3 regions of the Marinobacter alkaliphilus genome follow, and region 3 is predicted to be linked to each of the others. Evidence: predicted binding sites of a transcription regulator. Region 3 holds the regulator's gene; each other region holds the start of a gene.
What was found. Region 3 encodes FliA, which starts transcription of late flagellar genes. Its sites were predicted from a motif close to CTAAAGTTTNNNNNNNNNNNGCCGNTAA; they were not measured.
Positions count from the first base shown of each region.

Region 1: the regulator FliA is predicted to act here: its motif matches at 5,956-5,983, upstream of ACZ5Q2_RS09540 (methyl-accepting chemotaxis protein).
Region 2: the regulator FliA is predicted to act here: its motif matches at 4,728-4,755, upstream of ACZ5Q2_RS10910 (flagellin N-terminal helical domain-containing protein).

Region 1 covers NZ_AP043751.1:2,075,396-2,085,161, forward strand. Annotated here, with positions in the region: gene ACZ5Q2_RS09510 (crotonase/enoyl-CoA hydratase family protein) at 1-325, shown strand, start outside; gene ACZ5Q2_RS09515 (alkane 1-monooxygenase) at 565-1,815, opposite strand; gene ACZ5Q2_RS09520 (hypothetical protein) at 2,047-2,298, shown strand; gene ACZ5Q2_RS09525 (hypothetical protein) at 2,378-2,671, shown strand; gene ACZ5Q2_RS09530 (2OG-Fe(II) oxygenase family protein) at 2,747-3,685, opposite strand; gene ACZ5Q2_RS09535 (PhoX family protein) at 4,125-5,900, shown strand; gene ACZ5Q2_RS09540 (methyl-accepting chemotaxis protein) at 6,118-7,758, shown strand; gene ACZ5Q2_RS09545 (DUF4870 family protein) at 7,801-8,169, shown strand; gene ACZ5Q2_RS09550 (hypothetical protein) at 8,178-9,491, opposite strand; gene ACZ5Q2_RS09555 (23S rRNA (adenine(2030)-N(6))-methyltransferase RlmJ) at 9,649-9,766, shown strand, end outside.
Region 2 covers NZ_AP043751.1:2,374,933-2,384,698, forward strand. Annotated here, with positions in the region: gene istA (IS21 family transposase) at 1-428, opposite strand, end outside; gene ACZ5Q2_RS10900 (motility associated factor glycosyltransferase family protein) at 815-2,875, opposite strand; gene ACZ5Q2_RS10905 (flagellin N-terminal helical domain-containing protein) at 2,995-4,473, opposite strand; gene ACZ5Q2_RS10910 (flagellin N-terminal helical domain-containing protein) at 4,844-6,316, shown strand; gene ACZ5Q2_RS10915 (flagellar protein FlaG) at 6,388-6,822, shown strand; gene fliD (flagellar filament capping protein FliD) at 7,016-8,974, shown strand; gene fliS (flagellar export chaperone FliS) at 9,041-9,439, shown strand; gene ACZ5Q2_RS10930 (substrate-binding periplasmic protein) at 9,459-9,766, shown strand, end outside.
Region 3 covers NZ_AP043751.1:3,530,092-3,539,857, reverse strand. Annotated here, with positions in the region: gene flhF (flagellar biosynthesis protein FlhF) at 1-1,291, shown strand, start outside; gene ACZ5Q2_RS16170 (MinD/ParA family protein) at 1,362-2,174, shown strand; gene ACZ5Q2_RS16165 (RNA polymerase sigma factor FliA) at 2,207-2,950, shown strand; gene cheY (chemotaxis response regulator CheY) at 3,110-3,493, shown strand; gene ACZ5Q2_RS16155 (protein phosphatase CheZ) at 3,514-4,299, shown strand; gene ACZ5Q2_RS16150 (chemotaxis protein CheA) at 4,320-6,413, shown strand; gene ACZ5Q2_RS16145 (protein-glutamate methylesterase/protein-glutamine glutaminase) at 6,458-7,618, shown strand; gene ACZ5Q2_RS16140 (flagellar motor protein) at 7,618-8,358, shown strand; gene motD (flagellar motor protein MotD) at 8,376-9,158, shown strand; gene ACZ5Q2_RS16130 (ParA family protein) at 9,346-9,766, shown strand, end outside.

The DNA of each region.
Region 1 (9,766 bases), 1.5 Mb from region 3:
CGGCTGGGGCAACGCCCAGCGCTACCTGCTCACCGGCGACGAATGGACCGCGGAACAAGCTTACCAGTGGGGCCTGATCCAGGAACTGGTCGAACCCGGTGAACAGTTCGATAAAGCCATGGAAATCGCCGAAAAGATCGCCAAGGCCGCACCTTTGGGCGTTCAGGGCAGCCTGAAATCGTCCAAGATTGCCGTGTCCGAAGGCCAGGAAGTGGCCAAGGAGCGCTTGTTCCCGGAGCTGCGCCCGGTCATGGCCAGTGAAGATGTCAAAGAAGGAATCCAGTCATTCCTGGAAAGAAGGGAAGCGGTGTTCAAAGGCAAGTAGCGGAATTGTCAGGTTATTCCAGATCACGTCCGTAGTGAACCGTCGGATCAGCGACTATCCCACGGAAGCGCAAGCGGCGGGTTGGGGCCACCCTTCCGGGAGTGTGCGCAGCAGGGATGCTGCGCTCAAGCCCCCATGGATGGGTTCACGGCGTCTCCCGGAAGGGTGGCCCCAACCCGCAGCCGGCACCATAACCCAAAGGCTAGGGCCGGTAATCAAGCCATTAAATCAGTCAGACCTCAGGCAGCCTCAGACTCAGAAGCAGAGTCAGCCCGCCGAGCCGCAGCCTCCGCCGCCACCTTCGCAGCGTAATCCGCATACTTGGCCATCAGCTCCTCCTTACGATCAGGGTCCCAGTTGATCTTCGACAGATCCCCCTCGTAGTGGTCAATTACCCGCTTATCCATGGTCTCGTACCACCACTGGGGCAGGTAAGCCGGCAACAACATTGATGCATAGCCACCCGGCAACTGCGGCGCCTTCTCAAAATGCCTCAGCGCCTGATAACTCCGGGTCGGGTGCGCGTGATGGTCTGAATGCCGTTGCAACTGATACAGGAACAGGTTGGTCACCACATGGTTACTGTTCCAGCTATGCTCCGGCTGAGTCCGCTGGTACTTGCCGTTTTCGTCTTTCTGGCGCAGCAGGCCATAGTGTTCAATGTAATTCACACTCTCCAACAGGCTCGCGCCGTACACCGCCTGCGCCGCCAGGAAGGGCACCGCCCTCGGGCCACAGATCAGCGTAGTCGCACCAAAGAACCCGGCGCTCATGGCCCAGCCCTGCAGCAACTCATTGTCCAGGCTCCAGAAGCTCTTGCCCTTCCGCTCAAGCCGCGCCTTCTCGATCTTGACGGCTGACTTCATGCCGCCAAACACCGTGCGCGGCAGGAACTTCCAGAAACTCTCGCCCATCCGGCTGCTGGCCGGGTCTTCCGGGGTGGCTACTCGCTTGTGGTGCCCGAAATTGTGCTCAACCACGAAATGGGTGTAGCCGGTGGGCGCCAGTGCCGCCATGGCCATCAGTTTATTCAGCTTGTTGGACTTGTGGCCCAGTTCGTGGGCGGTATTGATGCCTACACCGTTAATGGCACCCACGGTCAGGGTCAGGCCGATCTTGTCTTCAAGGGGCGTTTTCTTGCGACTGGCCAGCCAGGCGCCCATGAAGGTCATGGCGTACTGGGTGGGAATAAACGCCTTCACAATGCGGTCGTAGTACTTGTCCTGCTCCAGGGACTTCACTGCTGATTCGGGCGGGTTGCTCTTGTCCTCGCCGATGGCACGATCCAGTGCGGGAATGATGCCATGCACAAGGGCTGGACCAGTCCAGGCCAGGGCCTTGAGTTTTTTCGGGGCCAAGGCATAGCCAGTTAACGCCGCCAGGCCAATGCCGGGAAGCGCGGGCCCGAGCAGCCACATGTATCGTTTCGGGTCCTTCCAGGTGGTTTCGACTGGTTGGGAATCCGGGGCACCTTTCACTTTGGCGTTCATGTCTGACTCTCCGTGGGTGTTCTTGGGTTATTGTTTTATCAATCTATGTCGGACAATCTGGCAATTCAACAGTCGTTTGTGGTCGATGGAGACCTTGGCCCCGAATGACAATGCTTGAGGGGTCAACACCGGGCGGAGCCTCGGATGGCTCAGGTGGTCTTTCATTGGAAGTGGCAAGACTTGCGCTTCTGGTCCAGACTTTCTCAAAACAAGAACAACAGGGAAGAAACTATGAGCGTCTCAAATCCTTCTCCTGCGATCATCTCCTGGAGCGTTCAGGAAAGGCTTCGCGAATACGTGCGGTCACGGCAACTGGCCGAGATCGTGTACCGGGACCCGGCAGGGCAGATATGCGTGGTGCATGAAGTTATCCGCGACCTCCTGAGCCGCGCCGGTCATGACTTTCTGGTATTGGGGAAAGGTAAAGTGGTCGGCGTGGAGCATGTCATCATGGTGGACGGCCAGCGGTTAACCAAAGAGTAATCGGCAGGTAATTGCTATCTAAAGGGCATCGGCCCTACTCTGTTGGTGTCGTAAACATGTATCAACAGAGGGATATGTTATGAACAAGCTCACACTGAGCGCACTGGCTTTGGTTGCAACTTTTGGTCTGGCAGCCTGCAGTTCTGAAAGCGACGAAGGTGCGGATTTTGAGCGAGCGGGCGAGAACGCCGGCGAGATGATGGATGATGCCACCGACGCTGCCGAGGAATCCTGGGAAAACGCCACGGGTCAGGATGAAAGTGCCTGGGGCGAGATGAAGGAAGGCGCCGAAGAAGCCGGTGAAGAAATGGGCGAAGCAGCCGATGAAGCCGGTGATGCCATGGAAGAGGGTTATGACGAGATGGTGCAGTAATCTCGAAGTTGCTGGGTCGGCAAGGCGCACTTATGTGCCTTGCCGCTTTACTGGATGTTGATTTGCGTGAACGTATTACCAGAGGAAAGTGATCAGTGCATACCTCACGCCCGATGTAACAGGCTTTACTCCATGTAGTAAGCTCCCGGAAAAGACAAGCGCACTGCCTGCCCCAGGACGGTAAAGATCCGTTGAGTACTCTGGGAAATACAGCTCGCCACCTTCAAAGTCAGTGTTCAGGTTAATTGACAAAGCCAAGCGCCGATGCCTCACCTCCTCCGCGACGTTATCCCGATGCAAACCGAAACAGCCGTTGTCGGTCGATTTGTAGGCCACAACTTTGTAGCCCTCAAACCGAGTGGGCTTGAAGTGGAATGATCGTGTAATCGCTGGTATCAATCCTCGTGCTATTTCGGCAGTAAGCTGCTGTATCAGGCCCTGATCGATCAGCGGATGATCCCAGCGAGACTTGACACGGGGATCGACTTTTAGCTTCTGCTCGCTGCCGATACCTCGATTCATTCTGCTCTCGAAGTTATCCGATTGATGCATTTCAATCAGTGCCAGGGATAGGTCTGGCTCGATGATCGAGTCTGCGAATAGAACCGGTGCCGCTCCCGTGACGATGCGCCCCACCTCTCTTAATGGCGCAACCTGCATTGCCACCTCTTCCAGTAACTCAGGCGAGGGGGTATCGAAGATCTTTTCTATCCTCAATCTTGAAGTCAGTAACACAGCTTTCGTCGCCGTGGAGGCGTTTGCATCCAGCTTTTCACAAAGGCGTTCAGGTAAATTAATGACTGGGCCACCACTTGGACCTAAGCGGGACTTGCCGAACACTAAGATTGTGAGGTTGGCATTTTCCATCCTCTCCAGTGCTTCAAACCTCTGTGGAGAGGCACTGATGATGAGCAGGGCAGGCTTCCCGCAATATTGTTCGTAGAAAAGCCTGTTTGCTCCACCCACCGCCGGCAATACAAAATCTGGAAATGGCTCACCAGCGCGTAACTTCATTGAAACTCCCTGAGTCGCGATTCTGTTATCTACTCGCCTATTGTCCTGTTTATACGTGACAAAAGCTTTGCAGCCGCTGTCATAAATATGACCAGTACTTGCAATCACATCGTCAACCAAACGCAATGATTAATAGCGACCATCAGGTTTCCGAAACATAACTCGAAAAGAGAGAGAAACCATGGATAAGCGTAATCTCAACCCCGTTCATCAAGACCCAGGTTACGAGCCTGAGTGTAATAACTCCGGCAATCGCACCTTCGGCTCTATTCTTGAGGCCCGTCTCGCCCGTCGTGGCGTTTTGAAAGGCGGTCTTGCAGCTGCCGTTGCAGGCGTTTTTGGCGGGGCAGCTCTGACTGGATGCGGAGGTTCAAGCTCCTCTGGCGGTACGGGCGGTTCGACAACGGCGCCTGACCTTGTAGGCTTTAAGGCTGTTCCCGTGAGTGAGGCAGACTCCATTGTCGTGCCTGAAGGATATTCTGCTCGTGTGATTGGCGCCTGGGGCGACCCGATCTTGTCTAACGAGGGCGTTTTCCCTGAGTTTTCACTGGATAATTCCGGTGCCGATCAGGCGGCCCAGATCGGCTCCCACCACGACGGCATGCATTACTTCCCGATTGAGGGGAGCTCGGAAGATGGTTTGCTTGTCCTGAACCACGAATACATCGAACCCCGCTTCATGCATCAAGCTGCTCAGGGTCAGAACTTCGGCAGCGGTTCTTTCCCGATGATTGATGAGTCAACCCGGGATACCGATCAGGTGCTTCGTGAAATGAATGCGCACGGTGTATCCGTGTACCGGGTGCAGCGTGATGCCAGCGGTGTGTGGGCGCCTGTGCAAGGAGATTCGTTCAATCGTCGGATCACCGCCCTGACCGCGATGGAAATTTCCGGGCCCGTCCGGGGTTCTGATTTTGTCAAAACCCAGTTCAGCCCGGCCGGTACCGAAACCCGTGGAACCCTGAACAACTGTGCCCATGGCGTAACACCCTGGAACACTTACATGATGTCTGAGGAGAATTGGGCGGGTTACTTCCTCAATACCGCTGAACAGCCGGATTCCCAGAGTCGCTACGGTGTTCGTTCCTCAGGTTCGTCCCGCTATGCGTGGGAACTGGCTCAGAGCGGCGAAGAGCAGTACACCCGATTTAACGCCACTCCATCCGGCGCGTCCGCAACGGATGACTTCCGTAATGAACCCCATTGCTTTGGCTGGATGGTGGAGTTCGATCCGTTCGATTCGGCCTCCAAACCGGTCAAACGCACGGCGTTGGGTCGATTTGCCCACGAAGGGGTCGTCTTTGCTCCTGCAATCGAGGGTCAGCCGGTTGTCTGTTACTCCGGTGATGACGCGCGCTTTGAGTACATCTACAAGTTCGTTAGCGCCCAGCCCTATCATGCCGCTACGGCCGGTGGACACCTTTTGGATTCTGGTACCTTATACGTCGCCAAGTTTAACGACGACGGCACCGGCGAGTGGATTCCCCTGGTCTTTGGCTTGGGTGAGTTGACTGCTGAGAACGGCTTCAGCAGCCAGGCGGATGTGTTGGTACGCACACGCTCTGCTGCCGATGCGGTCGGTGCTACAAAAATGGACCGTCCTGAGTGGGGGGCAGTAGATCCAAACACCCGCGAGGTGTACTTCACACTGACCAACAACTCCCGCCGGGAAGAGAGTGATGAAGCTAACCCGCGTGCTGCCAATCCCTGGGGACATATCATTCGCTGGCAGGAAGGAAATGACTCTGGAACTGCCATGGTATTCAACTGGGATATCTTCCTGCTGGCTGGTCCTGAGGACGATTCGGAGTTTCAGAATGCCGGTCTGGATGATGATCAGAAATTTGTTAACCCCGATGGCCTTTGGTTCGACGCAGATTCCCGTCTGTGGATCCAGACCGACATCAGTGAAAGCGTCCAGAACAGTGGCGATTTTGCCCAGTTCGGTAATAACCAGATGCTGGCTGCAGACCCGGTCAATGGCGTTTTGCGCCGATTCCTGACAGGCCCTATTGGCCAGGAAATCACCGGCGTTGTCACCACCCCGGACCAGCGCACAATGTTTATCAACGTGCAGCACCCTGGCGCAACAACAAGCCGTGATGATTTTGAGAACGGCAACCTGATCAGTCACTGGCCAGACGGCGGAAACAGTATTCCGCGTTCTGCCACGGTGGTGATCACAAAGGATGACGGTGGCAAGATCGGCAGCTAACGCTCCGTCACGTTCCGCCCTGAAAACCGTACCCTTTGGGGTGCGGTTTTTTTTGTTACAGATTCCCGGAAATCTGCCGATAAATTGATCAGGGAGTCAATAGTGGCATCCAGAATCCACTAAAGTAGCAGTTATTAACCTGAATCATTTCTTTACTCTCAACGCTGGCCTTAAATAACAAAATGTTTGCGTACGCAATGATAAAGAAGAGGGCACCATGGGCTTACTCGATCGCGCTGCAATTATTTGGGGGGTGGGCATTGCTGTTGCGCTCGGCATTGCCTGTCTGTGGGTGGCACCGTTGTTAGGGCTGGATGCGGCCTCGATGTTGATTGGCCTGGTGCTTGGTCTGGTGGTGGCCGCCGGTTATCTGATTGTGCGGGTACTGGAGCCGATCGAGAAAGGCATTGCCGGCCTGAACGATGGCTCGCTTGCGGAAGGCCACCCCCTGAGAGCCCAATGCCAGCAGTTGCTGGAGGACGCCCGTGCCGGCAAGGCGCTGGTGGAAACCCTGTCTGACAGTGCCGACAAGAACGCCATTTCCGCCGCCGAAGTGTCCTACGCGGCGGATCAGGTGAAAAAACGCCTCGACCGGCAGGTGGAAGAAACCGCCCAGATGGCCGATTACGCCGGCAAGATAACCGAGTCTGTTCGTGAGTCGTCCGAACAGGCCACCAACGCCGCCACCATGGCGTTGCAGAACCGGGAAGTCAGCGTTGAGGGGCGCCAGGCGCTGGTTTCCGCTATTGAAAGTGTCCGGATTGTGCATCAGCAGTCGGGCGAGAATCTCAGCCTGATTCAGGCCCTGAACGAAAAGTCCACCAAGATCCAGGGCGTTACCTCTACCATCCAGGGCATTGCTGAGCAGACCAACCTGCTGGCCCTGAACGCCGCTATAGAAGCAGCGCGGGCCGGTGATCAGGGCCGGGGCTTTGCCGTGGTGGCGGATGAGGTTCGACAGCTGGCGGGGCGCACTGCACAAGCGACCAGCGAAGTGGCGGAAACCCTGGAAGAAATCCAGGGCGATACTTCCCTGATCGTTGCCCGAATTGAGGACCTGGCCCGCTCCGTGGAGCAGGGGCTGACATCCGTTGAAAGTGTTGGCGCGCAGCTGGATCTGATTCGCGACCAATCCGACCGGGTGCAGCAGCAGGTTGCCCGTATTGCAGAGATTGACCAGGCCAATGAGCAGAGTCTGGAACAGGTGTTCTCTGTCATTGAATCGGTGCGAGATCATATTGCTGAAAGTGACAGTAGTGTGGCTTCTCTGGCGGGCCAGGCGGCCACCCTGATGGAACTGGCGGAAAACGCCAATGCCGCGTTCGCGTTGAACAGTAGTCAAAGTTACCACCGATCGTTCTTTGATCAGGCGCGTGCGGGAGCCGCCCAGATCGGTGAGCTTTTTGAGCAGGCCATTCAGCAGGGCAAACTGAGCGAATCGGCCCTATTCGAGAAGAAGCGAGAGCCGATCCCGAACACCAACCCCCAGCAATACAGCAGCGCCTTCGACCGTTTCACTGACCAGGTGCTGCCAGCGGTGCAGGAGAGCATCAAGAATTCCCACGATGCCATCGTCTTCTCCATTGCCTGCGCCCCGGATGGCTACGTGCCAACCCACAATCGGGATTTTGCCCACCCGCCCACCGGTAACCCCGAAGTGGATCTGGTGAAAAGCCGGAGCAAGCGACTGTTCAATGATCGCACCGGTATTCGTTGCGGCAGTCACACTCAGGACATGCTGTTGCAAACCTACCGGCGCGATACCGGTGAGATCATGCATGACCTGTCGGTGCCCATCTATGTCAACGGCAAGCACTGGGGTGGTTTCCGGATAGGTTACCGGCCTTCCGGGCACTGAGGTTCGCTGCTATGCTGCGGGTTTGGTTGAAAGGAGTTGCCCGTGGCTGAGCCTGAGTTTATTCCCGCTGAATCGGATCAGAACAAACCGCAGGGTACGGATGCGGCCCGCAACCTGGCGATCATTGTCTATATTCTGCAGGGACTGGCATTCTTTCTTGGCGGGATCACTGCGCTGGTCGGGGTGATCATCAACTACGTCAAGATGGATGAGGTGCGTGGCACCTGGATTGAGCCCCATTTTCGCTGGCAGATCCGCACCTTCTGGATTGGCCTGCTGTGGCTGGTGATCGGCACCATTACTCTGATGGTTATTATTGGCTGGTTTATCCTTCTGGGGATGGCCATCTGGGTGATCTATCGCATTGTTAAAGGCGCCCTGGCGCTGAACGACGGCAAGGCACCCGAGTAACGGGACGCTCAGTCTTCGGTGACCTCTTTCAGGCGCAGGGCGCTGACCATTCCGGTAAAGCCCATCAGCCCCAGCACGATAATCACCGCGATGTCTGAAATCAGCGACAGCGCGGCGGTAAGCCCCCCGGTTACCAGCAGCAGAACCCCGATCACCGTATTGCTGACGGCGGTATAATCTGTGCGTTTGTTGCCTCCGGCCATATCCACCAGGTAGGTTTTACGCCCCAGGCGCACACCGGCATGGGCGATGCTCAGAACAAAGAATGCGGCGGGGTAGAACCAGGCACCACCGACACCCGGCCCGAAGATCAAGGCACTGAAGCCCACCAACAGGCAGACGGCGCTGGCCATGGCTGCGCCCCGTATGATGACCCGCCGGCTTGAGGTATCCGCCGCCCAGCCCCAGAAACTGGCACTGACCGAGCTGGCCAGGCTACTGGCCAACAGAAACACCCCAAGCATCCAGCCGACATCCGATTGCTTCTGCGCCAGCACCACAAAATAGGGCGACGCCAGGGCAGAGCAAAGCAGCAGCGCCCGAGTAACCACAAAGTGCCGGAACGGCGCGTCGTCTTTCAACAGCGACAGGCTCTGGATGGCTTCGGTCATGGCGTTACTGCCACCGCCGGTTTCACCGGGGAATTCTTCGACACTGGCGAACAGAACACCGGCGATGATCCACAGCGCGGCTGCGAGCAGCAGAAGCAGGCTGTAGAACCCGAGGGTTGGATCGCCACGATCCCAGAACAGCAGAGCGGTCATGGCGACCGTCAGGGAGCCGCCAATGGTGGTGGCAAGGCCAGACAACCGGCCCCGACGGGTTTTCGGGATGCACTTGCCCTGAACGTCTTTCATGGCCACCGAGCAAAAGCCCCGGGCCAGGGAAAACACCACTAACCCTGCAATGATGCCCAGGCCGGCAGCATAACCTTCCAGAAACCAGACGCTGGCGGCCATACCAACCACGCTGACTGACTGCCCGAAGCTACCCAGTGTCCAGAACCACTTCCGCACCGCCTTGCGCCGAACCCAGGCGGCAATCACCATTTGAGGCACCATGGAACCGGATTCCCGTATCGGCACCAGCCAGGCCACCAGGGCAGGGGCGCCGACGGCGCTCATCATCCACGCCAGAACGGTTTTCGGGCTGATCAGAAGGTCGCCGAGCTTGGTCAAAACATTGGCCGCAAGAATCAGAAAGAAATTCCTGGGTACCTCCCGGCAAGCTTCTTCGGGAATGTCTTTGCAGACCCTGGCGTCTTCTTCGTTAGCGATGAGGGCATACAGCTGGTCAACGGGGGCGTTACTCTGGCCAGGCAAGGTTGTTCTCCTTATTTCACAAGAGCGCAAGCATAGCAGGTTGCCGGGTGCCTGATCACCGGCTTGGAGGGTGCAAGTGCCACGCTGCGGGCTTCCAGCAGGGTTGCCTGGGCCCGGCAGGTGATGCTTAATGGGCGCCTGAGATCAGGAGCCCGATATGCTGAGTTACCTTCACGCCTTTCACGCTGGCAACTTTGCCGATGTGCAAAAACACGCTGCCCTCACGCTGGCGCTGGCCATGATGCAGGCGAAAAAGACCCCGATTGCCTGTTTTG
Region 2 (9,766 bases), 1.2 Mb from region 3:
TTCTCACCGGCCCGATGGTCCTGGCGCATCACCAGGTCCAGCTTGCCCCGCCAGGCCCGGTAGTGCTCGCAGAACCAGCTGTACTGATAACCGTCCGGGTTGGCTTGCCGGTACTCCTGCCAGAGCAGGAACAGGGTGACGTTCTTGCCCGTGAGTTCGTCACGGATGTGTTGCCAGTCGGGTATACCTCTGGCCTGTGCTGGCAGGTCCGGTGGCGGCGGGAACAGCAACCGCTCCAGGTGGGCCTCATCCAGATCCGCTGGCAACGGCCAGCTCAGACCGGCCTCAACCGTGCGGCGCAGGTAGTCGCTTACGGTGGGGCGGCTAACGCCACAGGACGCCGCAATCTGGCGGTTGCTCAGCCCTCGCTCCCACTTGAGGCGAAGGACTTCTTTGATTTTACGCATGGATAACCTCTTCGCTGGCATCTGGCCCATCTCCGGATGAAAAGGGTCAGAGTACCGTTAAGTTATCCCGCGCCGGACGATTTTGATGGAGCTTCAGGCAGTCTGCTGGGGTGGCAGCTTTGCCGTGGAATTAGTGGCAGCTTTCGCGTGGAATGGGTGGCAGACTTCGTCTGGAATCAGTGGCAACCTTGGTCTGGAATACGCAACCTGCGCCTGAACCGAGCGGGGAAGATGAGCATTGTATTGTGATGTTGTACGCGCATGGAACACCTCGTTACCAGCCATGATTCGATGCGGCAAAGGTCTGCAGTTTTTTGACGGTTTGCCGTGCTTTAAGGAAGGTGTGCCAGTTTTGGGGCTAGGGGATCCAGTTATGGAATCCCCTTTGGATTTAGCAAACTTTTTCGCTATTCTGGGTCGTTAATGGATTGCCGAACCCATGGATCATCAACCAGTGAGTAGCGTTTACTGGTGACAGATTTGAAGTGGCCGGGCAAAGCGGCCATTGAATCTGTAAAGCTCTTCTTCCAGCGATCGAGATAAGCTGCAACATCGCCGTCGTCGTTCATGGCAAGGGCGTGTGCGAACCCAGCATAGAGATGGTGCCTGACTGCGCCTCGTATCATGTAATAGAACCCTGGATCGCTTTTAATTAACTCCCCTTCTAAGTAGCGACTGATTTCAGAGGACAGCCTCGTAATGTCTTTCTTCCCTCTTACGCGTTGGCTCTTTATCATTCCCTCAATTTTTCTTGCGAGTTGACTCAGCTTTTCACAAGTTACGTTGAGGGTGTCCTCTAAGTTTTCTAGTGAGATTGCTTGTGAGTCTTTGCTGAACAGTTTTTTCAGAACGCGAGCCTTCTCGTTTTTATCACCCAACTCTATTATCGTGTCGTTGAATTGAGCTTCGGTTATCCAGGTTGAGCCTTCAATCGCTGCGCCGTCTGCACAGTTAAAAAACTTATAGGCCGAGGATGCGGCTGTCGTTGCCCCAATTAAACCTTCGACAGCTCTCTTTGCAGTGAAATAGATGGGAGTGGTAAAAACCACGCTATCATTTACGCCTTGTACTTTGAAGGTATTGGATTGTTGGAAGACTTTACTCGCTCCCTTTTTAAGCTCTGTACCAATGGTATCGTCTTCACTTTCCATATACACCGATCGCATGGAATGGTGCTTTCCATGGTCGCGAAATCCGAAATCTGTTCCGAAAAGGAAGATGTTCCGAAGTCCAAGCTGGGTGCATAATGCAATCGCAGTATTAGTGCAGGTTGGAGCTCCGCCAGCGATACTGGTTTCTGGTGACCCGAACAGCGTTCCGATAGGGTTTTCTTTCTTGAAGAATAGGCGCTGATCTCCAAATAGGTCCCAAATCAATGGGCAGATCTGAGATGCGGCAATAATTCGGATAGACTTAAGCTTCTTTTGATCATAAGAACTGATCACACGGTAGTTCAGGTAATCCGATTCCAGCTCGACGTGAAAATCAGGATAAATATCGTTCTCGATGAGGACCCTCAGCCCCGTCCCGGCACTGACAATGATTATATTTTCGCGGTTGGCTTTTAATCCATCTATACGGTCATCAAGCGATGGCCCACTCCCAACAATAATCGTTGGAATAGTCGACGAAATGGAGTTTATTTCGGGTATGACTTTGACGCCCATATGGAAAGCATGAAGTGCGTTATTTAATTGGCGCACCTCGTCATCGTAATGGCCCCAGGTTGTGAGAGTTGCAATTGCTTCACGGTTGATGCGTTTTGCAACGGCATCCATTGTTTTGTCCCCCCGCTCGTTTAGGAACAGGTTCATTACCGGAAACATTGGTGTGAAGTGCATCAAATGCTTTACCAGAGCCGGCCAGATTGCATCTTCCGTTTTGTCGACACCAATCAAAAAACGGATGGATCGGCCTGCGCGCTGGAATGTTGAGCACACTTTTGCCCAATCCACCGTTAAAAGGCTGGCGCCAAAGATTTCTAAATTGGGTTCAATTACTATTGCATTTTCAACGTCTGTTCTTGTGACAAGCTCCTCAATTTGGAGGCCAAGTCCCACGCCTTGGAAAACAACCAAGGGGTAGAAGTTAGGAATTGGGTATCCCTTGAAGTCTTTTTTGTTTAATGGTGATTTTCTGATGATCTGGTCGATTGCGAGGTGAGCAAAGCGAGGATGGTGGTAATCGCCAGGCCATGGAGGGGGTAGCGATGGGAGCATTTTGTTGTGCGCGAATGTTGACTTGAATAGCTCTACACCTTGGTGCGCTCGTTTTTTGCCTTGTCCTTGATATAGAGATACTCCTCCCAGATTAAGGTCGAGTTCGTCTTCTACGTTGCTAATAACGACTTCAGCTTCCGTCAGCTTATAGTTTGCGTAGTAACGGTAGATGTCAGGGTAGAATTTCTTGAAGAATAGGAGATTAGTTTCGCGACGACGAACAAATTCCAAGGCTTTGTTTTTAACCACTGCGGCGAACTCCGGGATGCTGCTGAGTTTTAAGTCATCTTAGCATATGGTCATAAGGCAGGCGTAAGAGATAGCTCCGTACCGAAGGACTCGGTACGGAGCTATCCTTTTTCTAAAGCTTATCCTTGCAGGAGCTGGAGTACCTGCTGAGGTCTAGCATTAGCTTGTGCTAGAACTGATAGGCCTGCCTGCTGGAGAACCTGAGTTCGAGCAAGCTCGGCAGTCTCTGCAGCGAAATCTGCGTCACGAATTCGGCTGTTCGCTGCACTTAGATTCTCTGACGTGGTGCTTAGATTCGCGATTGTTGATTCGAACCTGTTCTGGACAGCACCAAGCTCGCTTCGGATAGCATTGATTGTCGTGAGCGCTGAATCAACGCGTTTTATTGCATCGTTGGCGCCGGCCACAGTTCGAATGTCGACACCCTCAAGGCTTCCCGAGGCAGTAATGGTTTCTCCACCTGCGAGAAAACCAGCATTTTCCGGCGAATTGCCGCCGATAGTAATATCTTCGAGCGCCTCGATCGTCACTTGTCCGCGGAGTACAGCACCTGCGGCAGTACCGATTGTCAATGCGAGCCCGGACGTGCTTGTAGTCGCCATAGCTGCAGCAGTTCCAACAGCCGTTGTCTCAGCCGTGATGGTAATGTTCTTGCCATCCGCATTAGTCAGAATAACGCCAGTGGAGTTGCTACTCGCAGTCAATCCCTCAATACCCTGCGCATTGATCGCGGCAGCGAGGTCTGCACTATCCAGCGAATTGGTGGAGCCGGCCGCAATGGTCTCAGTCACGGTGACAGCAGAGGCTGTGCCCACGCTGATCGACAATGAGTAGACAGTGTCGTTACCAGAAGTGGCCGCAGCTCCATCAATCGCGGCAAACGTCACATCCTGTACGTTGGTTGCCGAAACAGTAGGTAATCCTGGTATGTTCGCCTGTTTAATAGCATTTACTGTGGCTTCGGCAGAAGCGTCTGTTCCAGTTCCAGGTATCGGATAGGCTTCGCTTTGTCCTACAGAAATCGTCAAATCACCATCAGCTAACGGAACATCTGATATCTGGCGCGGGCCCGAAGATGCGAGAGAGCCAATTTGATCGGCTCTAGACCCACGGGACAAATCGACGCTGATGGTATCGCCCGAATTCGCACCGACCTGGAATGTTTTCTCCCCGAAGGACCCATCCAGTACCTTCAGGCCGTTAAAGTTTGTTTGTTCAGCTATGCGCTGTATTTCTTCGATCCGCTGCTGAACCTCTTGATCAAGCGCGATTCTGTCGGACGCACTGTTGGTCGCGTTGGCAGATTGAACTGCCAGATCTCTAACGCGCTGCAGGTTATTAATGACTTCGTTTAATGCTCCTTCGGTAGTTTGTGCAAGGGATATACCGTCACTAGCATTTCTTTGGGCGACATTGAGACCAGAAATTTGTGACTGAAACCGCGTGGATATGGCAAGGCCGGCAGCATCGTCTTTGGCCGAATTAATTCGGAGGCCGGAGGATAGTCGCTGCAGTGCCACGTTGGCATCACCTTGTGAGGCATTGAGGTTTCGTTGGGCATTCAATGAAGCAATGTTGGTATTAATCACCTGAGGCATATCAATTCTCCTTGCTCAGAGTTGCCGGTCGCTAGAGCTCTATGTTGAATAGTGCGCTTCGGCAGAAATTCGTTGAGTTACAGTCTTGGTTGTCACTAAGCGAAGGGTGTGCCAGTTTTTTTAAAATAGCTTTATCGTTTTGTTTTTAAAAACTTTATCTGATGGTATGAGTCTGAAACCTGATGGGTGTTGTGGGAGGTGAAGGGAAAGAAATTGCCGGTTTTACATTCCTTTACAAAATCTTGAATTTTTTTCTAAAGCAATTTGGCTCAGTGCCGTTAATCAGGATAACAGGGTGGCGCTCTAAACATGTAAGTCGAGCGCTAGGCCTCATCCATGAAATCACGACATCAGTCGAAGGAGAAGCATTATGGCTCTCGGTATCAACACCAATGTAGCGTCACTAAACGCACAGAACCAACTGAGTAAGTCTCAGGGGATGAACGACCAAGCATTGCAGCGTCTGTCCTCAGGTCTTCGTATTAACTCCGCGAAGGATGACGCTGCGGGTCTGGCGATTTCGACGCGGTTTCAGTCCCAGATTTCTGGCTTGAACGTTGCCACCCGAAACGCCAATGACGGGATCTCTTTGGCGCAGACTGCTGAAGGTGCTCTTAATGAGATCACTAACAACCTCCAGCGGATTCGCGAGCTCGCAGTTCAGTCGGCCAACGCTACCAACAGCTCTTCTGATCGAGCTGCACTTAACGACGAGGTGCAGCAGCGTCTGGCTGAAGTCGAGCGTATTTCAACGCAGACCGCGTTCAACGGTTTGAAAGTGCTTGACGGCTCCTTTGGTCAGCAGGACTTCCAAGTCGGCGCTAACGCCGGAGAAGTTATTGGTGTTGACTTTACTCAGGGCACTCGTCTCCAGCAGATTGGGTCTCTCGCCACGATGACTGGTACTGCTGACGTGAGTGATGCTGCGCTCGCCGCTGGAGATTTGCAGATTAAGGTGGGGGATGGAGACTTTGTTACAATTGGTGCCTCATCATCGGATTCGGCGGAAGATAAGGCTCAGGCAATAACAGATGCCAATGTTCAGGGTCTCACCTCTGTTTCGGCAACCAATGTACAGGATGTGACGTTTGCCGCGATTGATGGAGCTGCGGCCACTTCTGGTAACGACACTGTCTACTCATTGTCGATCAGCGTGGGCACAGCCTCTGCTGTCACCGTGACTGAGACCATTGCGGCCGGCTCCACCAATTCGCTGGATAGTGCAGACCTCGCTGCCGCGATCAATGCGCAGGGTATTGAGGGATTGACTGCGAGTAGCAACTCCACTGGCGTTATTCTGACTAATGCGGATGGCAAGAACATTACCATCACGGCTGAGACAACGGCTGTTGGAACTGCTGCAGCTACGGCGACTGGAAGCACGTCCGGGCTCGCATTGACAATCGGTACTGCCGCAGGTGCTGTACTCCGCGGACAAGTGACGATCGAGGCGCTCGAAGATATTACTATCGGCGGTGACGATCCAACTGTAGCGGGTTTCGATGATGGCCAGATTGCAGCAGCCACTGGTAACCTCTCTAGCTTGAGTGTTACAGATGTTGCCAATGCCAACGATGCCATCAAAAGGATCGACTCAGCGTTACAGACCGTGAACAGTTTCCGAAGCGAGCTCGGTGCGGTTCAAAACCGCTTCGAGTCCACCATCGCCAACCTGAGCACCTCGGTCGAGAACCTCAGCGCATCCAACAGCCGTATCCTGGACGCTGACTTCGCGGCAGAAACTGCCAACCTGGCTAAATCCCAGGTACTGCAGCAGGCCGGTATCTCCGTCCTGGCTCAGGCGAACGCCCGTCCGCAGCAGGTTCTGTCCCTCCTGCAGTAAGGGGCATAGCGGTAACGGCCGGAACCCTCGGGTTCCGGCCTTCCGCCGTTGAAGGATAGCGAGGTACAGCTATGAATGACGTTAACCTGAACAGCCCGGACCTGAAACTGGTGCGCTCTGGCGCCCAGGCTCCGGCCAAGGCAATGTCGTCATCTCAGGCCGAGGGCCGGAACGCCCCTGACCTTGCTGCTTCGGCTGCCGGTACCCGCCAGGTGCAGGCTCCTCAGGTTGCTCAACAGGCTTCGCAGGCTGAAAAGCTGCAGGCCCGTAATGAAGAGCAGCGCAAGGAGCTGAATGAGGCGGTTAGCCAGTTGAACGACTTTGTTCAAACCGTGCAGCGGGATCTTCAGTTTGAAGTGGATAACGAAATGGGCCAGACCATCGTAAGGGTGGTTGATCAGCAAACCCAGGAAGTGATCCGCCAGATCCCGGACGAAGTGGCAATGAGGTTGGCAGAAAAATTGCAGCAGGACGAACCGCTGACGTTGTTTAACATCAAGGTGTAAAAGCTTGCCGCTTTTGCGCGGGTGAAAACGACGGTATTTCAGCACCGCCGCCTCTGAGAAGAGCCGGCGGTGTTCTGCGTTTACGCACTGTTACAAATCGGCATAGGAATTTTCCGAAAAAAGGCAAAGTTTTGCCGCCTGCTGCCGATAAACTGATCAGTACAGAGAATCGCCCCCCTGAGGAGGCACGGTTATGGCCAGTATTTCATCATTAGGTATCGGCTCCGGCGTTTTGACGTCGGATCTTGTCGACCAGTTGGTGGCTGCGGAGCGCAGGCCCACGGAAGTTCGGCTGGATCAGAAAACAGAGCGTACAGAAGCGCTTATTTCTGCCTATGGCATGTTGCGGAGCGCCGTAACGGAGCTGCGCCTGCCTATGCGACAGCTCGGTTCTGCGGATGCGATGAAGTCGTTTTCGGCCACTTCCTCGGGTAGCAATATTGATGTGTCGGTGGATGCCAGCAAGGCCAGCCGCGGCTCTTACAGCCTCGATGTGAAAAGTCTGGCGCAGTCCCAGGCCCTGGCCAGCCGGGATGTGTTCGCCGACCGGGATGCCACCAGCGTTGGCCGTGGCACCATGACGCTTCAGGTGGGTGACAAGACCACCAACATCACCATCGATTCTTCCAACGACACCCTGCAAGGCCTGGCGAATGCCATCAACGAGGCCAATGCGGGCGTCTCTGCCGGTGTGATTGATACCGGCAACGGTTTCCAGCTGGTGTTGTCTGCGGATGAGACCGGTGAAGCCAATGCCGTGAATATTTCCGTTACTGAAGATGGTGCCGCTCCGGGTTTGAGCCGGTTTGCTTTTGACACAGCAGATCCCGATAACGTGGATGGCATGCGCCAAACCATTGCGGCGAGCGATGCGGTGATGGAAATCAACGGCGTGGAAATTCGCCGGGCCACCAACACCATTGAAAACGTGGTGGATGGACTGACCTTCAACATTACTGGTGAGGGTAAGTCCACTATCAAAGTGAAGCAGGACACGGCGGCGGTTGCCGAGCGTGTTCAGGCGTTCGTAGACAAGTTCAACGAGCTGCAGGGTACTATTCGTGAGCTGTCTTCGTTCGATAGCGAAACCGGCCGGGGCAGTATTCTGACCGGGGATTCCACGGTTCGGAACATTCAGAACCAGTTGAAGCGGGTTTTAACAGATATTATTCCCGGGCTGGAAAACGCCAGTGTGCGGAGCCTGGCAGATGTGGGTATCAGCACCGATTTTCGTACTGGTGAGCTGCAGTTTGATAGTCAGAAGTTTCAGCAGCAGCTTCGGGAAAACCCGGATGATGTAACCGCTCTGTTTGCAGAGCAGGGCAGAACTAGCGATTCCCAGGTGGAGTTTGTTCGTAGCGGCTCTAATACTCGCCCGGGTGATTACAGTATTAATGTTACCCAGATGGCGACTCGGGGCAGTTTGAATTACGCGAGCGCCGATACCGTTAATGTTGGCGCTGACAACAGTTTCACTTTCCGGGTAGATGGTGAAACCACAGCGACTGTTTCGATTGCTGCAGATAACTATTCCGGTGAAGATTTTGCCGCTGCCATTCAGGCAGCCTTGCGCGAGAACTCGGCATTGAACGCGGCAGGCCGTTCGGTTCAGGTGGCTTATGATGCCACAGAGGGGTTGACGTTTACCTCTAACCGCTTTGGTAGCGATTCTAACGTAAGCCTGACCGGGCTGAGCAACGTTACAGGGCTTAACACCGCCACCGGCACCGCCGGCCAGGATGTCCAAGGCACCATTAACGGCCAGACTGCCCAGGGCGACGGCCAGGTGCTGTTCCTGGCAAACAGTGCCGGTGGCGATGCCGCTGGCCTGCAGGTGCGCATTACCGGTGGTGACGTAGGCAACCGTGGCTCGGTGAAGTTCATCGAGGGCGTGAGTGAACGCGCGGTAGATGCCATTACCAGCATTCTGGGTGCAGACGGTGCGTTGAGCTCCCGAACCGATGCCCTGAACCGGGACCTGGAGCGCATCCAGGAAGACCGGATCAAGCTGGACTTGCGGATTGAAAGCTATCAGGAACGCCTGGTGAAGCAATTCAGCGCCGCCGATTCCCTGATCTCCCAGCTTAACAGCACACGAGATTACGTGAGCCAGCAGTTGGCGGCCCTGGCGCCGAACAGGCAAAACGATTAAGTCAGCTATACTGATGGTTGGCCAGCCAACCATGGCATACCGGACAACGGTGAAACGAGGTTATATATGAACGGTTTACAGGCGTATCAGCGCGTTAATACCCAAACCAGCATCACCGATGCAGACCCGCACAAGTTGATTCAGCTGCTGTATAACGGGGCGATCGAGCGGATTAACATGGCCAAGTCAAAAATTCAGGCCAAGGATTACGCAGCTAAGGCTCAGTTACTCAATAAAGCCATTGAGATTATCGGTGGCCTGCGGGCGTTCCTGGATTTCGAAAAAGGCGGTGAACTGGCCACCCGGCTGGAGGCTCTATACGACTATATGGAGCGCACTTTGCTGGAAGCCAGTGCCAAGAATGACGTTGCCAAGCTGGATGAAGTGCTGACCCTGCTGCGTTCCGTGAAAGACGGCTGGGATGGCATTCGCGACGAGGTGGTGAACCAGCAGCAGGCGGTTTGAATTAGCGTTGGTCGAGCACATGGCGTTTTTTCGCGGGCTGTTGGTGGCCTTTCTGCTTGCAGCTGCCCCGGTTAGCGCGAGTGATCAAGTCGTCGGCTCAAACGAAGGCCTTCCTGCCAACTCGCCGGCGATGTTTGCGATTCCTGATGTCTGGCCCTGGGGCTTTCAGGATAATCAGGGTGAACTGCAAGGCAGTCTGATTACGCTGATGGACCGTTTATCAGAACTCTCGGGTGTTCACGTAAGTGCGCAGTTGCTTCCTTTGCGGCGCGTCATACTTGACCTGCACACGGGACGGGCAGAATTTGCTTTTCTGTTTCAAAGTCC
Region 3 (9,766 bases):
GACCATGGCCGAAGCCCTGAAACAGGTCAGTCATGAGATGGGACCGGATGCCGTTATTTTGTCCAATCGCCGGGTGGACGGAGGCGTCGAAATTGTGACGGCCCTGGACTATGACGAAAATATGGCACGCCAGCGCCTTGGCGAGAGAGCGGCACAGGCCACCAACGGCTCCCGCCTGGCGGAGCTGCAGGCAGACCAGCATCGTCGGCTGGAAGAAGAGTTGAACCGATCACGCAATCGCATTCGCGAAGTGCGGGAGAAGCGGGCGGGTGTCGGCGCGGAATATGATCGTGCACTGGCTGATGATCGGCCGGCTGCCGACTGGTCAGGTGAGTTGGCTGGTGGATCGACCTCGGTGGGCAATGCGGGTGGCCGACCAGAGGCGGGCTACTCGGATGAGTTGGCGAGCATGAGAGCGGAAATCAACTCCCTGAGAGAGATGGTCAGCGGCCGTACCTCGGTACCCGAGAAGCCTGCCGTCGCGGCATCCAATGCGGTTCAGCAGAGGCTTGCCGAGCGGCTGCAGGAATTTGGCCTGGGCGCGGAGCTGGCAACCTCTCTGTCCCGTCAGCATCGCGCCGGCAGGTTGGAAGACGGTTGGAAGCAATCCCTGAAGATGCTGGCCACCGGCGTACGTACCGCTCGGGAACACTGGCTTGAGGCCGGCGGCGTCTATGCGCTGGTGGGGCCAACCGGGTCTGGGAAGACCACCACCATTGGCAAGCTGGCAGCCCAATATGTACTGGAGCACGGGCCGGATTCCCTGGCTTTGGTCACCACCGATCGCTACCGGGTGGCAGCCCATGAACAGCTGTTTGTGTTTGGCCGTATCCTCAATGTTCCGGTCCGGGTTGTGGACGAGAGTCATTCCCTGGATGACATTCTGGACGAATTGTCAGACCGGCACCTGGTTCTGATTGATACTGCCGGGCTGACCAGCTCGGATCGCGGTTATCAGGAACAGCTGGCGGAGTTGGCCCGGAGCGATCACAATATCCGTACCCATCTGGTCGTGTCTGCCACCAGCCAGCCGCGCATCATGAAATCCGTGTGGCATTGCTATAAGATGGCAAACCTTGCAGGCTGCGTGATGACCAAAATTGACGAAGCGCTGACACTGGGTGAGTCTTTGGGCTTTGTCATGGAAACCGGCCTGCCAGTGGCATGGTATACCGATGGCCAGAAGATTCCCGAAGACCTGCACCGGGCAGAGGCCATTCCTCTGGTGCGGTTGGGCGTAGAACGCCTGAAAACAATGCAGCACGGCCAGGCCGTTGCAGAAGGGGCCTGAGGCCCGGTGGTACAGCCGGTGCGCTGCCGTTTGTGCCCACACAAGAACGCAGTAAGAGACTGATAACAGTATGAGCAGACCACATCCGGTTCAGGTGATTGCGGTTACCGGCGGCAAGGGCGGTGTCGGCAAGAGTAATGTGTCCGTCAACCTCGGTATCGCGCTGGCCCAGAAAGGCCGGCGGGTGGTGTTGCTGGATGCAGACCTTGGCCTTGCCAATATCGACGTGCTGTTGGGCATTACCGCCAATCGCAATCTGCAGGATGTGCTCAGTGGCGAGTGCGACCTCAAGGACGTTCTGGTCAACGGCCCGGGTGGTATCAAGATTGTCCCCGCATCGTCCGGCACCCAGCGTATGACCCAGTTGAGCCCGATGGAACATGCAGGGCTGATCAACGCCTTCAGCGAGCTGGGTGACCAGATTGATGTGCTGATTGTTGACACAGCAGCCGGTATTTCCGAGTCGGTCGTCAGTTTCCTGCGGGCCTCCCAGGAATTGCTGCTGGTGGTGTGCGATGAGCCTACCTCCATTACCGATGCCTATGCCCTGATCAAACTGATGAATCGCGACTACGGCACCAACCGTTTCCGTATTCTGGCGAATCAGGTGCGAAATGAGCAGGAAGGCCGGCATCTGTATGAAAAACTGACCCGTGTCACCGAGCGTTTCCTTGATGTAGCACTACAATATGTAGGTATCGTGCCTTACGACGAAGCCGTCAAAAAAGCCGTTCAGCGGCAGCGGGCCGTTCTGGATGCCTATCCACGGGCCAAGGCCTCGCTGGCGATCCGTGCCCTGGCAGAGAAAGTGGACAGCTGGCCGCTGCCATCATCGCCAAGAGGGCATCTGGAGTTTTTCGTGGAGCGGCTCGTCGAAGTCTGATCTGAATCCAGTCCTATAAGAAAACCGGATACATGACATTGGCGAAGAACCTGGGAATCTACCATCAGGCTGGCGCAAAAGGCCCCTCTCAGCTGATTGAGGAGCATGCGCCGCTGGTCAAGAAAATCGCCCTACACTTGATGGCCCGTTTGCCGGCCTCGGTTCAGCTTGAAGATCTTATGCAGGCGGGTATGATCGGCCTGCTGGAAGCTGCGCAACGCTATTCCACCGGCAAGGGTGCCACCTTTGAAACCTACGCAGGTATTCGTATCCGCGGTGCCATGGTGGATGAAATCCGCAAGGGCGACTGGGTTCCCCGCTCCGTTCACCGCAATGCCCGCCGTATCGCGGCAGCCATCAAGACAGTTGAAGACCGCACCGGGCGCGAGGCCCAGGATGTTGATGTTGCCGAAGAGCTGGGCATTGACCTGTCGGAATATCATGCCTCCCTGGCAGACGCCAACAGTGGCCGACTTTTTAGCCTTGATGAGCTCAATGAATCCGGGGAGCTGCCGATAGAAGAAACAGAGGCCAGCGATAATCCCCTGGATGGCATTGCATCAAATGCATTCCAGAAAAGCCTGGCAGAGGCAATTGAAGAGCTTCCTGAGCGAGAAAAACTGGTGTTGAGCCTCTACTACCAGGAAGAGCTGAACCTCAAGGAGATTGGCGCGGTGCTGGGTGTCAGCGAGAGCCGGGTCAGCCAGATTCATAGCCAGGCGGCCCTTCGTCTCAGGGGGCGGTTGTCCGATTGGCGGGAAGACGAGCCAGAATAAATCGGGCCGGCGCTGACCGCGCGGCGCGTAACTGTGTAGATTTTGGTAACCGGCGCTTTACAACGCGGCCAAACACCACACAATAAGCGGTTAAAGCAGCGGCCTGCTAGACTTTCAAAAGGCTTAATGAAATCCGGGTGTTACTGACTGGAGGTCCCATTGGACAAAAACATGAAAATTCTCATTGTGGATGACTTTTCCACAATGCGGCGAATCATCAAGAATCTGCTGCGCGATCTTGGCTTCACCAATACGGATGAAGCGGACGATGGCAACACTGCCTTGCCCATGCTCAGGAGCGGCAAGTACGACTTCCTGGTGACCGACTGGAACATGCCAGGCATGTCGGGTTTTGATCTGCTCAAGGCGGTGCGGGCAGACGAGAACCTGAAGAACCTGCCGGTGCTGATGGTAACTGCGGAGGCCAAGCGTGACCAGATTGTGGCGGCGGCCCAGGCCGGCGTTAACGGGTATGTCGTCAAACCGTTTACTGCTGCCGTTCTCAAGGAAAAGATTGAGAAGATCTTCGAGCGAATCCAGTAACCAGAGGTCGGATGGCTGTCATGACTGACAAGAACGAGAACCATCAGGGCCTCGACCCGGAGGTAACCGAAAAGCTCCAGCAGCAGAGTTCGGAGTTGGCCGAATGCATCAGTTCCGGTAACTACGCCCGGGCAATGTCGGTGATCAACGAGCTAAGTGAAGTTCGCGACCAGAGCCTCTATCGGGAAGTGGGGCGGTTGACCCGGAGCCTGCACGAGGCTATCCGGAATTTTCAGATAGACGCCCGCAGTGCCGAGCAGAAAGAAGTCTTGTCCAAGATGTCCGATGCCTCGGATCGGCTGGCCTACGTTGTCCAGATGACCAGCCAGGCGGCCAATCGCACCATGGACCTGGTCGAAGAAAGCATGCCGGTGGCGCACACCATGCGCGACGAAGCGACCGCCCTGCGAGACGAATGGCAGCGGTTGCGCCGTCGGGAAATGGAGCCGGCAGAATTCCGGGAACTGTACGGACGCATTGATCGCTTCTTTGCGGGCCTGGCGACAGATTCCGATACCCTGTACAGCAATCTGTCTGAAGTCCTTCTGGCCCAGGACTTTCAGGATCTTACCGGGCAGGTTATCCAGAAAGTCACGGCCCTTGTGAAAGAAGTCGAAGAGAACCTGCTTGGCCTGGTGGTGATGGCCAGCCACGTGGACCAGCTCACCGGCACTGTGCACCAGATTGAAGAAAAAGAAGAATCGGCCGAAAAAGGGGTAGGGCCTCAGATCAAGGCTGAGGAGCGTGATGATGTAGTTTCGGGGCAGGACGACGTTGATGACCTGTTATCCAGTCTCGGTTTCTGAACGATTATAGAGGGTGACGCATGGCGTTTGATGCCGACGAAGAGATCCTGCAGGACTTCCTGGTTGAGGCCGGCGAGATTCTCGAAAAGCTGTCCGAGCAGCTGGTAGATCTTGAGCAGCATCCGGATGACAGCAACCTGCTCAACGCCATCTTCCGTGGTTTCCACACGGTCAAGGGCGGTGCCGGGTTCCTGCAGCTCGAAGCGCTGGTCAACTGCTGTCACTCTGCGGAAAATGTGTTCGATATCCTTCGCAACCACAAGCGCAAGGTTACCTCCGAATTGATGGACGTGGTGCTGGAAGCCCTGGACCACGTCAACGCCATGTTTGATCAGGTTCGTAACCGTGAAGAGCCGACGCCGGCTCCGGACGAATTGATCGCCGCGCTGGATGAACTTGCCAAGCCGGAAGGCGACACGGCAGCGCCGGTAACGCCAACCCCAGAACCCGAACCTGCCGTGGGTGCGGGCAATGATTCCGGTGATATTACCGACGAAGAGTTTGAGCAACTGCTGGATGCCCTGGCCGATGAAAAAGGTGCGGAGCAACAGCCGGCGGCCGCACCGGAAAACACCTCCGCCAATGACGCCGGATCAGACGGCGACGAGATCACCGACGACGAATTTGAAGCCCTGCTGGATCAGTTGCACGGCAAAGGCCAGTTTGCCGGCGCCCCGGTTGTTGATAACGACACCCCGCCGGAGCCGGAACCAGAAGAACCGGCAAAATCATCCACTGGTGATGATCTGATCACCGATGACGAGTTTGAAAATCTGCTGGATGAGCTGCACGGCAAAGGCAAGAGCCCTGGTGCAGCCCCCGCAGGGGAGACCAAACCTGAGCCTGCGGCCAGGCCTGAGCCAAAGAAGCCGGAGCCAAAACAACCGGAACCCGCCAAGCAGGAAGCCAAACCGGCAGCCCCCGCCGCTCCGGCAAGAGATGCGGCGCCCACAGCTGAGACCACCGTGCGGGTGGATACCAAGCGCCTTGACGACATCATGAATATGGTGGGTGAGCTGGTGCTGGTCCGTAATCGTCTGCAGCGTCTGGGCTCCGAGAGCGAAGATGAACATATGCACAAGGCGGTCGCCAACCTCGACGTGGTGACCACCGATTTGCAGGCGGCGGTCATGCAGACCCGCATGCAACCGATCAAAAAGGTATTCGGGCGCTTCCCACGGGTGGTACGAGACCTGGCCCGAGGGCTGAAGAAAGAAATCAACCTGGTGATGCACGGGGAAGAAACCGACCTGGACAAGAACCTGGTCGAAGCGCTGTCCGACCCGCTGGTTCACCTGGTAAGAAACTCCGTTGATCATGGCATTGAAATGCCAGAGGTGCGAGAGAAGGCCGGTAAGCCCCGTGCTGGCACCGTTACCCTGTCAGCGGAACAGGAGGGGGATCATATCCTGCTTTCCATCTCTGACGATGGCGCGGGTATGAACCCTGATGTTCTGCGCCGAAAAGCGGTGGAGAAGGGGCTGTACGACCAGGATGCAGCGGATCGACTGACCGATAACGAGTGTTTTAACCTGATTTTTGCCGCCGGTTTCTCGACCAAGGAACAGATATCCGATGTGTCTGGCCGGGGCGTGGGCATGGACGTGGTGAAAACCAAGATCGGCCAACTTAACGGCCAGATCAACATCGTGTCTGAACAGGGCAAGGGCACCAGCATTCTTATCAAGGTGCCGCTCACCCTGGCGATCATGCCTACGCTGATGATCATGCTGGGCGATCAGTCCTTCGCCTTGCCCCTGGTGAACGTGGTTGAAATTTTCCATCTCGATCTGTCGAAAACGAACATCGTCGATGGCCGGGAATGCATCGTGGTTCGTGACAAGGTATTCCCGCTGTTCCACATCAAGCGCTGGCTGGTACATGGCGCGGCTGGTCAGAAAGAGCCGGAAAACGCCCATGTGGTGATTGTGGCCATGGGTACAAAGCAGGTCGGGTTCGTGGTGGACCAGCTGATCGGCCAGGAAGAGGTGGTGATCAAGCCCCTGGGGCGGGCGTTACAGGGTACGCCCGGTATGGCCGGGGCCACCATCACCGGTGACGGCCGCATTGCCCTGATTATTGACGTACCCAGCCTTCTTCAACATTACGGTTAGCGGTGCCAGGGCAGACAACATGCAGGATTGTTTAGGAGAAATGGATGACAGTTTCTGTCCTGGTTGTTGATGATTCAGGGTTCTTTCGCAAACGGCTGACGGAAATCCTCACGGCCTCGGGGCAGATCGAGGTTGTCGGTGCGGCAACCAATGGTCGTGAAGGGGTGGAGCTGGCCGAAAAGCTGCGCCCTGATGTGATTACCATGGACTACGAAATGCCCGTGATGGATGGCATTTCGGCGGTTCGTTTAATCATGAAAAAGCACCCGACCCCGGTGTTGATGTTCTCCTCTCTGACGTATGAGGGCGCGCGGGTTACTCTGGATGCCCTGGAAGCCGGGGCAGTGGACTTCCTGCCCAAGAACTTCGAGGAAATTGCCCGGGATACCAGCCAACTTCAGAAAATCCTCATCGATCGGATTCTTGACGTGGCCGGCAGCAAGCCGAGCGGTCGTTCTGCGGCTCCGGTTGCGCGCCCGGCAGCGCCGCGTCACGGGGTTTCGCGCCCGGCAGCGCCGCAGCCTCCAGAGCGGCCCGCCAGACCGGTAACCCGCGACCGCTCAGCCCCGGTCCAGCCAGAGCCGACCCGCGAGCCGGAAACGCCAAGGCGGCCCTCCCGGAAAGCCGCACCAAGACATTACAGCGTGGTTGCAATTGGCACTTCCACAGGAGGACCGGTGGCGCTGCAGAAGGTCTTGGCCGCACTGCCGGCGTCGTTCCCGGCTCCCATTGTGCTGGTGCAGCACATGCCTGCCAGCTTTACCCCGGCTTTTGCCGAGCGCCTGAACAAACTTTGCCGTATTCAGGTCAAGCAGGCCGAAGATGGCGATATCCTGAAGCCTGGCCATGCCTTGTTGGCGCCTGGCGGCAAGCAGATGATGATCGAAAATCGTGGCGGTCAGGCGAGAGTCAGGATCCTGCCGGGTGACGAACGGCTGAACTACAAACCTTGTGTGGATGTCACTTTCGGTTCTCTCGCCCGCAGCTTCCCGGCGAAAACCCTGGGCGTCATCCTGACGGGAATGGGAGCAGACGGTAAGGAAGGCTGCCGGATGATGAAGCAGTCCGGTTCGGTGGTCTGGTCCCAGGACGAGAAATCCTCGGTGATCTACGGCATGCCCATGGCCGTCGCCAAGGCCGGATTGAGTGACGAAATCCTGCCGCTTGATGAAGTGGGCCCCCGGCTGGTTGAAGGCGTGAGCTGATGGATATTCTTAGCCTGCTGGGCATCATCCTTGCGTTTGTCGCCATCCTGGGCGGCAACCTGCTGGAGGGTGGTGCGGTCGGTTCACTGTTCAACGGGCCCGCAGGTCTGATCGTGGTCGGCGGCACTTTGGCAGCCACTATTCTGCAAACCTCCTGGCCCATGCTCAAACGGGCCATGACACAGATTCGCTGGGTATTCGTTCCGCCCTACATCAGCCTGGAAGATGGTATTGGCAAGGTCATCGATTGGAGCGTCAAGGCTCGTAAGCAGGGTTTGCTGGGCCTTGAGGGCCTGGCAGAGCGGGAGCCGGAGAAATTTGCCCGCAAGGGGCTGCAGTTGCTGGTTGATGGCGCTGAGCCGGAAGCCATCCGCAGCATTATGGAAGTGGATCTGGAATCCCGTGAGCAGCGGGATCTTGAGGCGGCGCGTATCTATGAAGCCATGGGTGGTTATTCGCCGACGATCGGTATCATTGGGGCGGTCATGGGCCTGATTCAGGTGATGACCAACCTTGAAGACCCGCAGTCTCTGGGTAGCGGCATTGCCACCGCGTTTGTAGCCACCATCTACGGCGTGGCCCTGGCCAACCTGCTGTTTTTCCCTGTCGCCAACAAGTTGCGAAGTATCGTCAAGGAACGTACCCGCTACGAAGACATGATGATCGATGGCATCATCGCCATCGCTGAGGGTGAGAACCCGAAATCCATTGAACTGAGGCTGCGGGGCTTCCTGCAGTAATCAGGACGGAATAGCCTATGCGTCGGCGCAGACAACCCCAGGATGACCTGCACAATAAGGAGCGTTGGCTGATCTCCTATGCGGATTTCATCACGCTTCTGTTCGCTTTTTTTGTTGTCATGTACTCGGTGTCTTCCGTTAACGAGGGTAAATACAAAGTTCTGTCCGAAACCCTGACAGGCGTGTTTAACGCCCCCCAGCGCTCGGTGCAGCCTGTCCAGGTGGGCGACCAGCCACTGCGGGCCCCGACCAGTTCACCAGAAGACGTCATTCCCCCGCCGGTCACCGAGGCGCCGCGCAATCCTCAACTGGATGCCGAAAGCCGCACACAAGCCCTCAGAACCATGGCAGATCAACTGACTATGGAGTTTGACGAACTGATCAGTCAGGGCGTGGTCAGCCTGGAAACCAATGAACACTGGCTGGAGCTCAACCTGCCAAACAGCATGCTGTTCAGTAGTGGTGACGCCGAACCTCACTACGATGCATTCCAGGTCATCGAAAAGATCGCGACGGTGCTTCGCAACCGCGATAATGCCATCAAGGTGGAGGGGTTTACCGATAACCAGCCAATCAGAACCAGCCGGTTTCCATCCAATTGGGAGCTTTCCAGCGCCAGGGCATCGGCCGTGGTTCGTATGTTGATGATGGAAGGTGTAGAACCCGAACGCCTGGCCGCGGTGGGTTACGGCCAGTACCAGCCGGTAGCGAGAAACGACACCGAGGAAGGGCGGCGTCGTAATCGCCGGGTTGTGCTTCTGATTTCCCGAGACGCCAGTATTCGTGGTGCCGTTCGCTAATCTGCCGGTGGCAGATGCGTATGGCCGAACTGGCACGCTTCCTGTATTACAGTCTTTTTATCATCCGGATCGGCAAAGGCTTGCCGCGTAAAACGGACAGCGGACAGTCAAGTTCCGGGCCAGCGTGCCGATATGGTCAGTAGCGGCCGGTATTTCTGTCGGGCATAGCCAAACTGGAGTAACAAGAGTGCGAATCTGGGCTGTAGCCAATCAAAAAGGTGGTGTAGGTAAGACAACCTCGGTGGTAGCCCTGGGCGGGTTGTTGGCCGAACGCGGCAAACGCGTGCTGGTGGTCGACCTTGACCCCCATGGCTCTCTGACCAGCTGGTTCGGGTATGACCCCGATTCGCTGGCGCACAGCGTATTCGATCTGTTCCAGCACCAGGGCAAGGTACCGGAAGGCCTGCCTGCCCAGCTGATTACCGAGACCAGTTGTCCGAATCTGTCGTTGCTGCCGGCCAGCACAGCCCTGGCCACCCTTGAGCGTCGGATGATTGGCGTGGAGGGGATGGGGTTGATTGTTTCCCGGGCCCTGGCGCAACTCTGGGATGACTTTGATTACGTGATTCTGGACAACACCCCGTCGTTGGGCGTGCTGATGGTCAATG